DNA from 3 places in the Nocardiopsis sp. EMB25 genome. Region 1 is predicted to be linked to each of the others. Evidence: predicted binding sites of a transcription regulator. Region 1 holds the regulator's gene; each other region holds the start of a gene.
The links. Region 1 encodes HrcA, which represses chaperone genes, less so after heat shock. Its sites were predicted from a motif close to TTGGCACTCTCNNNNNGAGAGTGCCAA; they were not measured.
Positions count from the first base shown of each region.

Region 2: groL (chaperonin GroEL) is a predicted target of HrcA. The motif match lies at 1,483-1,509, and genes of this name have one in related genera.
Region 3: groES (co-chaperone GroES) is a predicted target of HrcA. The motif match lies at 1,771-1,797, and genes of this name have one in related genera.

Region 1 covers NZ_JAMTDN010000001.1:557,824-562,776, forward strand. Annotated here, with positions in the region: gene KIK06_RS02275 (DUF3097 domain-containing protein) at 31-870, opposite strand; gene hrcA (heat-inducible transcriptional repressor HrcA) at 1,063-2,076, shown strand; gene dnaJ (molecular chaperone DnaJ) at 2,081-3,223, shown strand; gene KIK06_RS02290 (16S rRNA (uracil(1498)-N(3))-methyltransferase) at 3,220-3,957, shown strand; gene KIK06_RS02295 (hypothetical protein) at 4,053-4,775, opposite strand; gene KIK06_RS02300 (SigE family RNA polymerase sigma factor) at 4,772-4,953, opposite strand, start outside.
Region 2 covers NZ_JAMTDN010000001.1:4,446,559-4,451,511, reverse strand. Annotated here, with positions in the region: gene KIK06_RS19380 (ATP-binding cassette domain-containing protein) at 1-552, shown strand, start outside; gene KIK06_RS19375 (ABC transporter permease) at 549-1,349, shown strand; gene groL (chaperonin GroEL) at 1,675-3,306, shown strand; gene KIK06_RS19365 (Uma2 family endonuclease) at 3,553-4,083, shown strand; gene KIK06_RS19360 (SAM-dependent methyltransferase) at 4,102-4,860, opposite strand; gene KIK06_RS19355 (ABC transporter ATP-binding protein) at 4,913-4,953, opposite strand, start outside.
Region 3 covers NZ_JAMTDN010000001.1:4,260,880-4,265,832, reverse strand. Annotated here, with positions in the region: gene KIK06_RS18475 (class I SAM-dependent methyltransferase) at 328-1,596, opposite strand; gene groES (co-chaperone GroES) at 1,925-2,233, shown strand; gene groL (chaperonin GroEL) at 2,353-3,963, shown strand; gene shbA (RNA polymerase sigma factor ShbA) at 4,166-4,819, shown strand.

The DNA of each region.
Region 1 (4,953 bases):
GGTGTCCTCGCCGTCGCCTGCACTGAAATCCTAGTGTTCACCCGGATGCGGTCCCGTGACGAAGTCGATGAGCTCCTCGACCCGACCGAGCAGCGACGGCTCCAGGTCGGCGTAGGAGCGTACCGAGCCCAGGATCCGGCGCCAGGCCTCACCGGTCTCCATCCGCCACCCCAGAGCGCGGACGACCCCCTCTTTCCAGGGCGTCCCCCGCGGAACCTCCGGCCAGCGCTCGATCCCCAGGGCTCGGGGGCGCACCGCCTGCCAGACGTCGACGTAGGGGTGACCGGCCACCAGGACGTGGTCACCGCGCACCCGTTCGGTGATCCTGCTCTCCTTGGAGCCGGGGACGAGGTGGTCCACCAAGACCCCCAACCGACGGCCGGGACCGGGGGAGAAGTCCGCGACGATCGAGGGCAGGTCGTCGACCCCCTCCAGGAACTCTACGGCCACACCCTCCACGCGGAGGTCGTGCCCCCAGACCTTCTCCACGAGCTCGGCGTCGTGCGCGCCCTCGACGTAGATCCGGCTCTCCCGGGCGGTGCGCGCCCTGGCGTCCGTCACCGCGATCGAGCCCGACGCGCTGCGCAGCGGTCCCCTCGGCGCGGCCGTGGGACGCACCAGCGTGACCGGTTGCCCGTCGACCAGGAACGCCGCCGGTCCCAGATCGAACACCCGGCGGCGGCCGTGCCGGTCCTCCAGGGTCACGGTCGCCTTGTCCCAGGCCACCACGGCTCCGCAGAACGTCTCCTCCGCGTCCTCCACGACCAGGTCCCGGCTCAGGGGCGTCTCGGGGATCTCCCGCCTCCTGGGTCGACGCCAGTCCCCGGCCAGAACGTCACGGCCGTAGCGGCCGGTTCCCTTAGGTGCCACGGTCGTGCAGTCTACTGGTGTGGCCCGCGACGCGGTCGGTGCCGCCTTCCCCGGCGCGGTCGGCCCCCGGGCCGTGGCCGGCGGGGAAGATCGGGGTCCGCCGGGGGTGTTACTACCGGTGGGTAGCAGACCGCGTTTGCGACCGGGCTTAGAATTAGCACTGAGGACCACGGAGTGCCAGGAGGTGGCGAGTTGCTGGATGAGCGCAAGCTCGCGGTCCTGCGTGCCGTCGTCGAGGACTTCGTCAACACCAACGAACCCGTTGGCTCCAAGGCCCTCGCGGACCGGCACCCCCTCGGGGTTTCACCCGCGACCATCCGCAACGACATGGTCGCCCTCGAGGAGGACGGCTACATCACCCAGCCGCACACCAGTGCCGGCCGTGTGCCCACGGACAAGGGTTACCGGCTCTTCGTGGACCGCCTCTCCTCGGTCAAGCCGCTCTCGGCCGCCGAACGGCGGGCCATCGAGTCCTTCCTCACGGGCGCGGTGGACCTCGACGAGATCGTCGCGCGTACGGTGCGTCTGCTGGCCCAGCTCACGCGCCAGGTCGCGATCGTGCAGTACCCGTCCCTGACCCGTTCCTCGGTGCAACACGTGGAACTGGTGCCCCTCGGTGGCCCGCGGCTCATGATGGTCGTGATCACCAACACGGGCAGGGTCGAACAGAGGGTCATCGACGGACTGGGCTCGGTGAGTGAGAGCGCCGTCAACGACCTGCGCGCCATGCTCAACCGGGCCATCGCGGGACGCCTCCTCGGCGACGTCCCCGACGCGGTGGACGCCCTGCCCGCGCAGGTCGACCCGGAGCACCGGCACATGGCGGTGTCGGTGCTGTCGATCCTGTTGGAGAGCCTCGTGGAACGCCATGAGGAGAAGATCGTCCTGGCGGGCACCGCCAACCTCGCGGCGGTGGACTTCGCCGCCAGCCTGCGGGACGTGTTGGAAGCGCTGGAAGAGAACATGGTCCTCATCCGTTTGCTGGGTGAGGCGAAGGACCCTTCGATGCTGACCGTGCGCATCGGCGAGGAGAACTTCCACGAGGGTCTGCGGTCCACCTCCATCGTGTCAGCCGACTATGGCGTGGGAAACCAGTCGCTGGCCAAGATCGGAGTCGTGGGTCCCACCCGGATGGACTACCCGGGAACGATGGGCGCCGTACGTGCGGTGGCTCGGTATGTCGGACAGATTTTGGCAGGACAGTAACTCAGTGGCCAGAGACTATTACCAGGTTCTCGGGGTGCGTCGTGACGCGTCCAAGGACGAGATCAAGAAGGCGTACCGGCGGCTCGCGCGCGAGCTGCACCCGGACATCAACCCCGACCCCGCGACCCAGGAGCGCTTCAAGGAGGTGACCCAGGCCTACGAGGTCCTCTCCGACGAGAACAAGCGTCAGATGTTCGACATGGGCCAGGACCCCTTCGCTCCGGCCGGTGGCGGCGGCGCCGGAGGCTTCGGCGGCGCGGGCGGCTTCGCGTTCGACGACATCATGAACGCGTTCTTCGGCGGCGGGCAGCCCGGCGCGCGCGGACCGCGCGAACGGGTCCGCCGCGGACGCAGTATCAAGATCCGCGTCGAGCTGGACCTGAAGGAGACCGCCTTCGGCGTCAGCAAGGACATCACCTTCCCCACGGCGATCCTGTGCGAGACCTGCCAGGGCGAGGGGACGGCCGCGGGTTCGCACCGCACCACGTGCGAGATGTGCCACGGCCAGGGCGAGGTCTCCCAGGTCACGCGTTCCTTCCTCGGCCAGGTCATGACCTCGCGCCCCTGCCCTCAGTGCTCGGGCCAGGGCACGGTCATCACCGACCCCTGCGCCGACTGCGCGGGCGAGGGCCGGGTGCGCGAGAAGGTCACCCGCACGGTGAAGATCCCGGCCGGCGTCGACGACGGCACCCGCATCCAACTCGCGGGCGAGGGTGAGGTGGGCCCCAACGGAGGGCCGCGCGGCGACATCATCCTGGAGATCATCCAGCGCCCGCACCCCACCTTCGAACGGCGGGGCGACGACCTGCACTGCACCGTGACCGTGCCCATGACCGCCGCCGCGCTGGGCGCCTCCTTCGCCTTCGACACCCTCGACGGCACGGAGAACATCGACCTGCGCCCCGGCACCAACTCCGGGCACGTCATCACCCTGCCGAACAAGGGCGTCACCCACCTGGACGGGGGAGGCCGCGGTGACCTGCGCATCCGCGTCGACGTGGAGACCCCCTCCAAGCTCGACGAGGAGCAGGAGGCGCTGCTGCGCAAGTTCGCCGAACTGCGTGGTGAGGACCAGTCGCCCGGGCGCTTCAGCCCCGGCCACGGCGGCTTCTTCGCCAAGATCCGCGACGCCTTCGGAGCCAAGTGACCCCGGCGGTCTTCCTGGTCGACACCGCCGAACTGACGGCCGACCGAGTCGAGGTCACGGGTCCCGAGGGGCGGCACGCCGCTGTCGTGCGCCGGATCCGCGAGGGTGAGACGGTGGACCTGTCCGACGGACTCGGAAGGCGTGCCCGTTGCACGGTGACCGGGGTCGCCAAGGACGGGATCGTCTGCGCGGTGGTCGAACGCTGGGAGGAGCCTGAGCCCCGCCCGCGGCTGACCGTCGTCCAGGCCCTGCCCAAGGGCGACCGCGGGGAACTGGCCGTGGAGATGATGACCGAGGCCGGGGTGGACGCGGTCGTCCCCTGGGCAGCCGAGCGCTGTATCACCCGATGGAAGGGCGACCGGGCGGCCAAGTCCCTGGGCAAGTGGCGGGCCGCCGCCCGCGAGGCGGCCAAGCAGGCGCGGCGCGGGCGGCTGCCGGAGGTGGCCGGGTTGGCCGACCGCGCGGCCGTGGCGAAGCTGCTGGCCGAGGCCGACCTCGCGGTCGTCCTGCACGAGGACGGTGCCCAGCGCCTGGCCGGCATGGATCTTCCCGACGGTGAGGGAACGGAGATCGTCCTGGTCGTCGGTCCCGAGGGCGGTTTCTCCGAGGCCGAACTCGAGGCCTTCGCCGAGGCCGGGGCGGTGCCGGCGCTGCTGGGACCGACGGTCCTGCGCACCTCCACCGCGGGGGTGGCCGCGCTGTCGGTGCTCCAGGCGCGCACCGGGCGCTGGTAGTAGGGGAGGGGCCGGAGCCGGCACGAAGACGACGAGGGGCGGCCACGGAATCGGATTCCGTGGCCGCCCCTCGCGCGTGCCCTGGCGGAACACGGTCAGTTCTGCGGGGCCTCCGCCGTGCCGCCGTCCGTGCCGCTGCCGCCGGTGCTGTCGTCGGTGGGCTCGTCGCCGCCTCCGGTGTCCTGCGAACCGTCGTCCCCGGAGGCGCCGTCCTCACCGGTGCCGTCCGTGGCTCCGTCGGTGTTCTCGTCCGTGGGTTCGTCGTCGGCGGTGGTGCAGTCGTCCGTCCCGGCTTCGTCGGACGTCTGCCCCTCGCTCTCGCCGTGTCCGGGGCTCGCCTCCTCGGAGGGGGCCGGTCGGCCGGGGGAGCAACCATCGGTCGCGGTGGCCTCCTCCGTCGGAGCGGACGGCTCGGCCGAGGCGGTGGGCGTGGGGGTGGGGTCCTTCGCGGGCTCCGGTTCGGGAGCAGCCACCCCCGAGCCCGCGTCGGGGGCGGGCTCGGCGGGGGCCGTCTCCTCCTCGGAGGGGGCCACCGCCGGGGGGGCGCCCTCGCGGTTGGCGCCCGCGGGGACGATCTCCAGCACCTGGTCGCGGACCTCGGGGTTGGAGATGACCACGGACGCGGCGATCAGGACCGCCCCCGCCACCGCGAGCGCGGGGCGTAGCCAGGGCAGTCCGAACCAACCGCCTCGGGCGCGCCCGGTCCGCTCACGGATCAGGTTCAGCCCCTCCGCGGAGGGCTCGCACGCGTCCGCCTCGGATCTGAGGATCGAGCGGAGTCGGCTCTCGAACTCGTCGTTCTCGGATGGGCTGCTCATGTCGTCTGCTCCAGGACGGAGCGGAGCGCGGAGATACCACGGGACGTGTGACTCTTCACCGCGCCCTTGCTGATCCCCATGGCGTCCGCGATCTGCGCCTCGGACAGGTCGCCGTAGTACCGGAGCACGATGGCCTCTCGCTGACGGGTGGGTAGTTTGCGCAGGGCCCTGATCACGG
Region 2 (4,953 bases), 3.9 Mb from region 1:
CAGCGCCGCCGCCTCGACATCGCGATGGGGCTGATCCACCGCCCCGGACTGCTGTTCCTCGACGAACCCTCCACCGGGCTCGACCCCCAGAGCCGCGCCAACCTGTGGGAGCACGTGGCCCGCCTGCGCGGCGAGTTCGGCACCACCGTCGTGGTGACCACCCACTACCTGGAGGAGGCGGACGGCGCGGCCGAGCGTGTCCTGGTCATCGACCACGGCCGGGTCATCGCCGACGGCGGCGCCGACGAGCTCAAGAGCCGGGTGTCCGGTGACCTGGTCGTGTTCACCACGGAGGACGGGGCCGCCGCCGACCTGGGGGCGAAGGTCGCCGAGGCGCTGCCGTCCGCGGGCACGGCCGAGGTCGTCGCGGAGCCCGGTCGCGACCCGCGGGTCCGGATCCGCGTGGAGCACGGCGACGCCGCCCTGCCGGGGCTGCTGCGCTCGCTCGACGGGGCCGGTGTCGCGCCGCTCTCCGTGGCGGTGAGCAGGCCGACGCTGGACGACGTCTTCCTGACCCTGACCGGACGCAGCCTGAGAGAGGGAGAGCGATGACCGCGACGATGAGGACGCAACCGCCGCCGGCGGCGGCCAGGACGAGGGGGACGACGGCGCGCGACGTCTGGATCGTCTTCCAGCGGCAGGGGCGGCTGGTGCTGCGTCGTCCGGCGCTGATCCTGTTCGGGATGTTGCAGCCGGTGCTCTACCTGGCCCTGTTCTCCCCCCTCCTGGAGGGGCTCGGCGGACCCACGGGCGAGGGTTCCTGGCGGTGGTTCGTGCCGGGGCTCCTGGTCATGCTCGCGCTGTTCGCCAGCGGATTCGCGGGGTTCGGCCTCCTGCCCGAGCTGGCGTCGGGCGCGCACGAACGGCTACTGGTCTCACCGGTGAGCCGGGTGGCGCTGCTGCTCGGACGGGTGTTGGCGGACGCGGCGATGATGTTCACGCAGATGCTGCTCATCCTCGCGCTCGTGGTCGCGTTCGGGCTCCGGATCCCGCCGCTGGGCGCGGTCGTGGGCCTGGCGCTCCTGGTCGTGCTCGGAGTGGGACTGTCCACCCTGTCGTACCTGGTGGCTCTGGCGGTCAGGCAGACCTACGTCTTCGCGCCGATCGTCCAGGGGGCGCTGATGCCGCTCATGCTGCTGTCGGGGGTGCTGCTGCCGATGGACCTGGCGCCGGGCTGGCTGTACGCGCTGTCGAGGCTGAACCCCGTCTCGTACGTGGTGGACGCCGAGCGCGCCCTGTTCGCCGGGGAGTGGGGTCCGGCGGTGGGCGTGGGGTGGGCGGTCGCGCTCGGCCTGGCGGTCGTGGCGCTCGCCGTCGGGGGCCGCGCCGTGCGGGGGTCGGCGAAGTGAACCCGGGCCGACCCGCGTTCACCGGGCGGGTCGGCCCGCGCGGCCGTGTCCACCCAGGGCGAAATCCGCACGTCGCGTCGGATCATCGCAGGTAAACCCTGGTGAGAGGGCTGTGGAAATCGTGACCACATCGTTTGCACTCTCCATGGCCGAGTGCTAAAAAGGGACCTGGTTAGCACTCGACTTTCCTGAGTGCTAAGCCGGATCGAGGCTGCGAGATCGCGGTTCCCGACAGCGGGGTTGTCGGTGCGACCGCGGTCGTCCGTCGCGGGCGCACGCCTCGTCCCATCGCGTATCAGCCCGGTCACGGGAGGACAAGAACTCAATGGCAGCCAAACTGATCGCGTTCGACGAGGAGGCCCGTCGCGGCCTCGAGCGCGGTATGAACCAGCTCGCTGACGCCGTCAAGGTCACGCTCGGCCCCAAGGGCCGCAACGTCGTCCTGGAGAAGAAGTGGGGCGCCCCCACGATCACCAACGACGGTGTCTCCATCGCCAAGGAGATCGAGCTCGAGGACCCGTGGGAGAAGATCGGGGCCGAGCTGGTCAAGGAGGTCGCCAAGAAGACCGACGACGTCGCGGGTGACGGCACCACCACCGCCACCGTGCTCGCCCAGGCTCTCGTCCGCGAGGGTCTGCGCAACGTCGCCGCCGGCGCCAACCCGGTCGGTCTGAAGCGCGGCATCGAGGCCGCCGTCGCTCGCATCAACGAGGAGCTCGGCAACCTCTCCAAGGACGTCGAGACCAAGGAGCAGATCGCCTCCACCGCCTCGATCTCCGCCGGCGACACCCAGATCGGCGAGACCATCGCCGAGGCGATGGACAAGGTCGGCAAGGAAGGCGTCATCACCGTCGAGGAGGGGCAGACCTTCGGGCTCGAGCTCGAGCTCGCCGAGGGCATGCGCTTCGACAAGGGCTACATCTCGCCCTACTTCGCCACCGACCTCGAGCGCATGGAGACGGTCCTCGAGGACCCCTACATCCTCATCGTCAACTCCAAGATCTCGAACAACAACGAGTTCCTGCCCGTTGTCGAGAAGGTCCTGCAGGCCGGCCGTCCGCTGATGGTCATCGCCGAGGACGTCGAGCAGGGCGCGCTCCAGACCCTGGTCGTCAACAAGATCCGCGGCACCTTCAAGTCCGTCGCCGTCAAGGCTCCGGGCTTCGGTGACCGCCGCAAGGCCCAGCTCGGCGACATCGCCGTGCTGACCGGCGGCCAGGTCATCACCGAGGAGGTCGGCCTCAAGCTGGAGAACACCGAGCTCGACATGCTCGGCCGCGCCCGCAAGGTCGTCGTCACCAAGGACGAGACCACCATCGTGGACGGCGCCGGTGACGCCACCGCGATCGCCGGTCGCGTCAACGAGATCCGCAACGAGATCGAGCGCACCGACTCCGACTACGACCGCGAGAAGCTCCAGGAGCGTCTCGCCCGCCTGGCCGGCGGCGTGGCCGTCATCAAGGCCGGTGCCGCCACCGAGGTGGAGCTCAAGGAGCGCAAGCACCGCATCGAGGACGCCGTCCGCAACGCCAAGGCCGCGGTCGAGGAGGGCATCCTGCCCGGCGGTGGTGTCGCGCTGCTCCAGGCCAGCGTCCCGGCCTTCGAGAAGCTCGACGTGGACGGCGACGAGGCCATCGGCGCCGACATCGTCCGCCGCGCCATCGCCGAGCCGCTGAAGCAGATCGCGGTGAACGCCGGCCTCGAGGGCGGCGTCGTGGCGGACAAGGTCAAGAACCTGGAGCCCGGGTTCGGCCTCAACGCCGCCACCGGTGAGTACGCCGACCTGTTCAAGGAAGGCGTCATCGACCCGACCAAGGTGACCCGTTCGGCTCTGCAGAACGCCGCCTCCATCGCTGGTCTGTTCCTGACCACCGAGGCCGTCATCGCCGAGAAGCCGGAGAAGGCCGCGGCTCCCGCCGCCGACCCGACCGGTGGCATGGGCGGCATGGACTTCTAGGTCCAGCCTGGAGTCCGAGGTCCGGATACGCGACCTCGCCCGCGACGACCGGGTGGCCCCTTCCGGGGCCGCCCGGTTTCGCTGTTCTCCGGGTCTTTTCGCCAAGTGCCGGGCAGTCACAGACACGGAGCGTTAGTGTTCCGCTCGGAGGTGTGATGATAGATGGGTCCTGCCGTGGCTGAACCGGCCCCTGTGACGGAGTCGTCCAGATGGGACTACCTGCTGAGCACTTGGCGGGAACTGGACGTGCCTGAAGGCTGGAGGGCCGAGATCGTCACTGACGACGCCATCATGCTTGGCGCGCCGCTCGAGGACGCCCACTGTTTCATCGCCTCTCGGGTGTGCTCGGAGTTGCACCAGGCCATCTCCGATGACTGGGGTGTCTACCAGGCTCTCAGCATTCGATTGCCGCTGGTCGGGCGTCTTTACGTGCCGGACCTGGTCGTCATGCCCGAGGATGTCGTCCTCGATCGATCCCAGTCCCCGAGTCCGGCAGAGGCCGCGTTCCTCGCGGTGGAGATCGTGTCCAGGAGCAGTATGGACACCGACCGCAGGAAGAAGCTCGGGGGCTACGCGTGCGCCGAGGTCCCGCTCTACCTGCTCATCGACGCCTGGGACGGGATGGGCCCCTCGGTCAGTCTCCACGAGCAGCCGAGCAACGGCCGGTACAAGCACACCAGCATCGTGGAGTTCGGAGAGAAGATCCGCCTGCCGGAGCCCTTCGACCTGGAACTCGACACCTCCAGGTTCCCCGGTCCCGACAAGTGGGCTTCCTGACCTCTCCCACCGGACCGGTCAGGCGCGGACGAGCGTCAGGTACGCGAACCCGAGGGTCTCCCGCATGCCGTGGACACGGGCGTGCCGGTGCCGGTCCGCCCGCACGCGGACCTCGTCGGCGCGCGGCGAGTCCGGGTTCCCCGCCAACCACTCCTCCCAGCCCAGCGCGTGGCGGTTCTCGAAGTCGTCCCACTCCTGCGGCGAGGCCTCGGACAGCGCGAGCAGCCGGAACCCGTGCGCCAGGGCGAGGTCCACGAGCCCGGGCAGCGGGCGGTACTGGGCCGGGGGGATGAAGGGCATGGCCGCCGCCGCCTCGGCGTCGGTCGGCGGCCGCCTCCAGAAGCACTCGCCGAACAGCAGCCTGCCACCGGGGCGCACCAGGTCGCCCAGGGCCGCGAGCGCGTTCGCGGTGTGATCCAGGGGGTCGCCGCCCCACACGTGGGTGGACCCGCTGTTGACCACCACGTCCGCCGGTTCCCCCTCCCACACGCCGACGTCGGCCGCGACCAGATCGACCCGGTCCGCCAGGCCGCGTGCCCTGGCGTTGGCCCGGCCGTGTTCGAGGACGCCCTCGTCGAGGTCGACGCCGAGGCCGGTGGCGGCGGGGTCGGTCGCCAGCGCGCGCAGCAGGAACTCGGCCCATCCGCAGCCGAGGTCCACCACGCGGCGGTCGGTGAGCGGCCCGAGCGTGCGGATCAGCTTGGCGGCGTGTTCGTCGGAGAGCGGGCCGTTGAAGTCCGCGTCTCGGTACAGCGGCGGGATCTCCGGGGTGGTCAAGGTCTCTCCTGGTGTCGGGTCACGGGGTCGTCGGTGCGCGTCCGGCGCGGACTCAGCCGCCGTGCCAGGCGCGCCACAGCCTCGCGTAGGAGC
Region 3 (4,953 bases), 3.7 Mb from region 1:
GTCCGGGCCCGGAGGAAGGGACGGTGGTTCCGGGCGGTCGGGTTCTCGATGGTCCCCGGGCGCGTGGCGCCGCGCGGTGATAACGCCTTAACGTGACGCAAGTGTGACTGAGCGTATACGCGCGAGGCATGGGGGTTCCGTCGCCTGAACCGCGCGCGGGTCAATCAACCACGGCCTTCCGGGGGAGTCCATGAGAAGGGAAAGCAATCAGCGGTCGACAGTCTAACGACCGGCGCCCCCGTCACCCCAGGGGTCCGGCGAAGAACCGCGCGCGGAAGGTAACGATATGGTCCCCGCTCCGTCACCGGGCCGCCCTCCCGGGGCGGTTCAGGCGCGCCCGGGGCCGGCGACCTCCCTGCACAGCAGGCTGTAGGGGCGCTCTCCGATCCTGGTCAGCACCACCGTGACCGCCTCGGACCCGGAGGCGCGCAGATCCCTGCGCAGCTTCTCGGTGTCGACGGCGGAACCGCGTTTCTTGATCGTGACCGTCCCCGCGTCGCGTGCGCGCAGCGCCGAGCGCAGCCTCTTCAGTGAGAACGGCAGGACGTCGGTGACCTCCAGGACCCGCCAGAGGGGGGAGACCACCGCCCGGTCGGAGGTGAGGTAGGCGATCCGCTCGTCCAGCAGCGCGCCGTCCACGCGGGCGGCCGCCTCGGCCACCAGGTGCGAGCGCACGACGGCGGGGTCGGGGTCGTAGAGGTAGCGGCGCGCGGGAGCCACGGGCGCGGGGCCGAGCCCGGGGACCTCGTCCAGGTGTGCCACCGCCCCCTCGGCGGCACGCAACCCGGGCCGCTCGTGCAGGACCGTCGCGCGGCGCCGGGGGCCGTCGGCGAGGTCGCCGAACCACAGCGCCGCCTCCTTCAGTTCGCCGTCCACGGAGATCCACTCGGCGGCGGCGTCGGGCGGGAGCACCTCGTGCGGGATGCCGGGCGCCGCCTTGAGGCACGCGGCGGAGGAGCCCCGGGCCAGGTCGGTCGCCACGTCCCACGGCGGCGAGTAGGCCGCCGGGTCGAACACCCGGCCCCGGCCGCCGCGCCGCGCGGGGTCGCAGAAGAGCAGCGGGTAGGCGCCGGGCGCCGTCTCGGTCACATCCCCCTCGCGCACCCGGGCGCGGTCCGCCAACCCGAGGGCGGCGATGTTGGCGCGGGCCACGGCGACGGTCAGCGGGTCGGCGTCCACCCCCTCGACCGGGACGCCCCGTGCGGCCAGGGCGAGCAGGTCCGCCCCGATCCCGCAGCACAGGTCACCCGCGCGCCCCCCGCCCAGAGCGGCGTCGGCCGCGGCGGCGGTCCGGTCCGCGCGGTAGTCGGCCACCACCCGCCTGGTGGACTGCTCCAGGCCGTCGGGCGTGAAGTACATCTCCTGGGCCCGGTCGCCGAACTTGGCCCTGCCGCGCTCACGCAGCCCCACCTGGGTGAGGACCGCGTTGACCAGGTCGGAGACGGGAAGATCGGGGTCGAGGGCGCCCACGCGGGGATCGCCGCGCAGGTGGGAGGCGACCGCGAGCCGGTCGGCGGCGGCCTCCTTCGGGTCCACGCCCGCGAGCACCTCCCGGCCCGCGTCGGTGAGCAGGGCCGAGAAGGCCGACTCGCGCATGGATCCTCCCTCGTTCGACGGTGTGGGCGGCGTGGATCCGGGCACACTTCCGGGGCGCCCCGGTTCCGGTCCGCCGTGCTCCCGGCGCTGTTCCACCGTGTCCCCGGCGTTGCCTCGCCCCGTGTGTTCCCGGCGGTGGGTCTGCTGACCAGCGGCCCTCGCCACATTTCCATTCTGGCACTCGCAGGGGTAGAGTGCTAACCGCGACGAGGCCGGTCTGGCACCCGCGACGACAGGCCGCCGCGGTCGCCCCTTTTTTCGTAGCCGGTCCGTGCTCGCGCGCGGGCCGATGTCAGGACACCGAAACCTTGAAGGGGGAGGTCACACCGTGTCGACCGCCACCAAGACCGTGCTGAAGCCGCTTGAGGACCGCGTCGTGGTCAAGACCCTGGAGGCCGAGCAGACCACCGCCTCCGGTCTGGTCATCCCGGACACCGCCAAGGAGAAGCCGCAGGAGGGCGAGATCCTGGCCGTGGGCCCCGGCCGCCTCGACGACAAGGGCAACCGCGTCGCCATGGACGTCAACGTCGGCGACGTCGTCCTGTACAGCAAGTACGGCGGCACCGAGGTCAAGTACGACGGTGAGGAGTACCTGGTCCTGTCCGCCCGCGACATCCTCGCGGTCGTCGAGAAGTAGGTCTCGACCGGGGGCTCGCTCCGAGCCCCCGGCCAGCCAGTTCTCCGCATCCCGCACCGGTCGGCATCACGCCGGGCGGGCGGGATGTTCCTTTGCGACCACAAGAGGAAGTACTCACCATGCCGAAGATCCTGGAGTTCGAGGACGACGCCCGCCGCGCCCTCGAGCGGGGCGTCGACAGCCTCGCCAACGCCGTCAAGGTGACGCTCGGCCCGCGCGGCCGCAACGTCGTCATCGACAAGAAGTTCGGCGCTCCGACCATCACCAACGACGGTGTCACCGTCGCCCGTGAGGTCGAGCTGGACGACCCCTACGAGAACCTGGGCGCCCAGCTCGTCAAGGAGGTCGCCACCAAGACCAACGACGCCGCCGGTGACGGCACCACCACCGCCACCGTGCTCGCCCAGGCGCTCGTCCGCGAGGGTCTGCGCAGCGTCGCCGCCGGCGCCTCCCCGATGTCCCTGAAGAAGGGCATCGACGCCGCCGCGGAGAAGGTGTCGCAGATCCTCGTCGAGCGGGCCCGCCCGGTCGAGGAGCGCGCCGACATCGCCTACGTCGCCACCAACTCCGCCCAGGACGCGCAGATCGGCGACCTCATCGCCGAGGCGTTCGACAAGGTCGGCAAGGACGGCGTCATCACGGTGGAGGAGGCCCCGACCTTCGGTCTGGACCTCGACTTCACCGAGGGCCTGCAGTTCGACAAGGGCTACGTCTCGCCCTACTTCGTCACCGACGGCGACCGCCAGGAGGCGGTGCTGGAGGACGTCCGGATCCTCATCAACCAGGGCAAGATCAGCAACCTCAACGATCTGCTGCCCCTGCTGGAGAAGGTCGTCCAGGAGAAGAAGCCGCTGCTCATCATCGCCGAGGACATCGAGGGCGACGCCCTGGGCGCCCTGGTGCTGAACAAGATGCGCGGCATGCTCAACGTCGCCGCGGTCAAGGCGCCCGGCTTCGGTGAGCGCCGCAAGGCCATGCTCCAGGACATCGCGGTGCTGACCGGCGGCCAGGTCATCGCCGAGGAGGTCGGCCTGACCCTGGAGAACGCCGACCTGGACGCCCTGGGCACCGCCCGCCGCGTCACCATCACCAAGGACGCCACCACGATCGTGGACGGCGCCGGGTCGCAGGGCGAGGTCGAGGACCGCGTCCGCCAGATCCGCAAGGAGATCGAGGCCAGCGACTCCGACTGGGACCGCGAGAAGCTCCAGGAGCGCCTGGCCAAGCTCGCGGGCGGCGTGTCGGTCCTGCGCGTCGGCGCGGCCACCGAGGTGGAGCTCAAGGAGAAGAAGCACCGCCTCGAGGACGCCATCTCGGCGACCCGCGCGGCCATCGAGGAGGGCATCGTCGCCGGTGGCGGCGCCTCCCTGGTGCACGCGGCCAAGGCCCTGGACGACCTGGGCCTGACCGGTGACGAGGCCACCGGTGTGGCGATCGTCCGCCGCGCCCTGGTCGAGCCCGCCCGGTGGATCGCGGAGAACGCGGGCGCCGAGGGCTACGTGGTCACGCACCGCGTCTCCGAGCTGGAGGTCGGCCACGGCTACAACGCCGCCACCGACACCTACGGCGACCTGACCGCCGAGGGCATCCTCGACCCGGTCAAGGTCTCCCGTTCCGCCGTCCAGAACGCCGCGTCCATCGCGGGCATGCTCCTGACCACCGAGGCGCTGGTCGTGGACAAGCCCGAGGAGGAGGACGAGGGCGGCCACGGCCACGGGCACGGCCACTAGGAGTCGGCCACCGGAGCACCGGTTCCGGGGCACCTCGTCCGGGGGTGGGGCGCGTCGCCGCCCCACCCCCGTTCACTACCACGGTATTCCCGTTTTGCCCCATAAAAAATGTGGTGCTTTCGGGCGTTTTTTCCAAAACGTGACCATTCCGTAGTTGTCCATTGGAGCGGTTGGGTCCCGGGTTGGGGGCATCATTCGTTACGTGACGGATGCAGGCGCCCGGGGGGGCGTTACCGCGCGGCCGGGAACGCACCGGGACGGAACGCACCAGGATGCGGACCCGGAGACGCGCGACACGGGTTTGAACCATCTGGGGTCACTCGCGGTCCAGGGGGACGACGGGGCCATGGACTCGCTGCTGCGTGAGGTCCGACCCATGGTGGTCCGGTACTGTCGTGCCCGCCTGGCACGGGTCTCCGGTCTGGCCCACTACTCCGACGACGTGGCGCAGGAGGTGTGCATCGCCCTGCTCACGGCCATTCCCCGCTACCAGGACCGGGGGCGGCCCTTCGCGGCCCTGGTGTTCGGCATCGCGGCGCACAAGGTGGCCGACACCCTGCGGGTCGCGGGGCGCGTGGAACTGGTGCCCGCGGACACCGTCCCGGAGCCGCCCGACGACGGGCCGGGCCCCGAGGAGGCGGCGGTCCGGGTGATCGAGGCCCAGCGGGCGAGGGAGCTCCTCGACGAGCTCCCGGAGAGACAACGGAGATTGCTGGTCATGCGGGTGATCGGCGGTCTGACGGCGGATGAGACGGGACATGTACTTGGAATGTCGGCGGGAGCGGTACGGGTTGCCCAGCACCGAGCTATTGCTCGGCTTCGGCAGGTGGCCCTGGCGAACAGACTCCTCCCGTGAGCACGGCCGCAAACGACGCTCCCGTCCCGTCTGTCCCCGCCGCCCCACCGCACCGCACGGTTACTGCGCCCATCCGGCGACCCGGCGCGGCCGCCTGCGCTGACGCCGGTCGACACCGCTTCGGGAGCACCCGT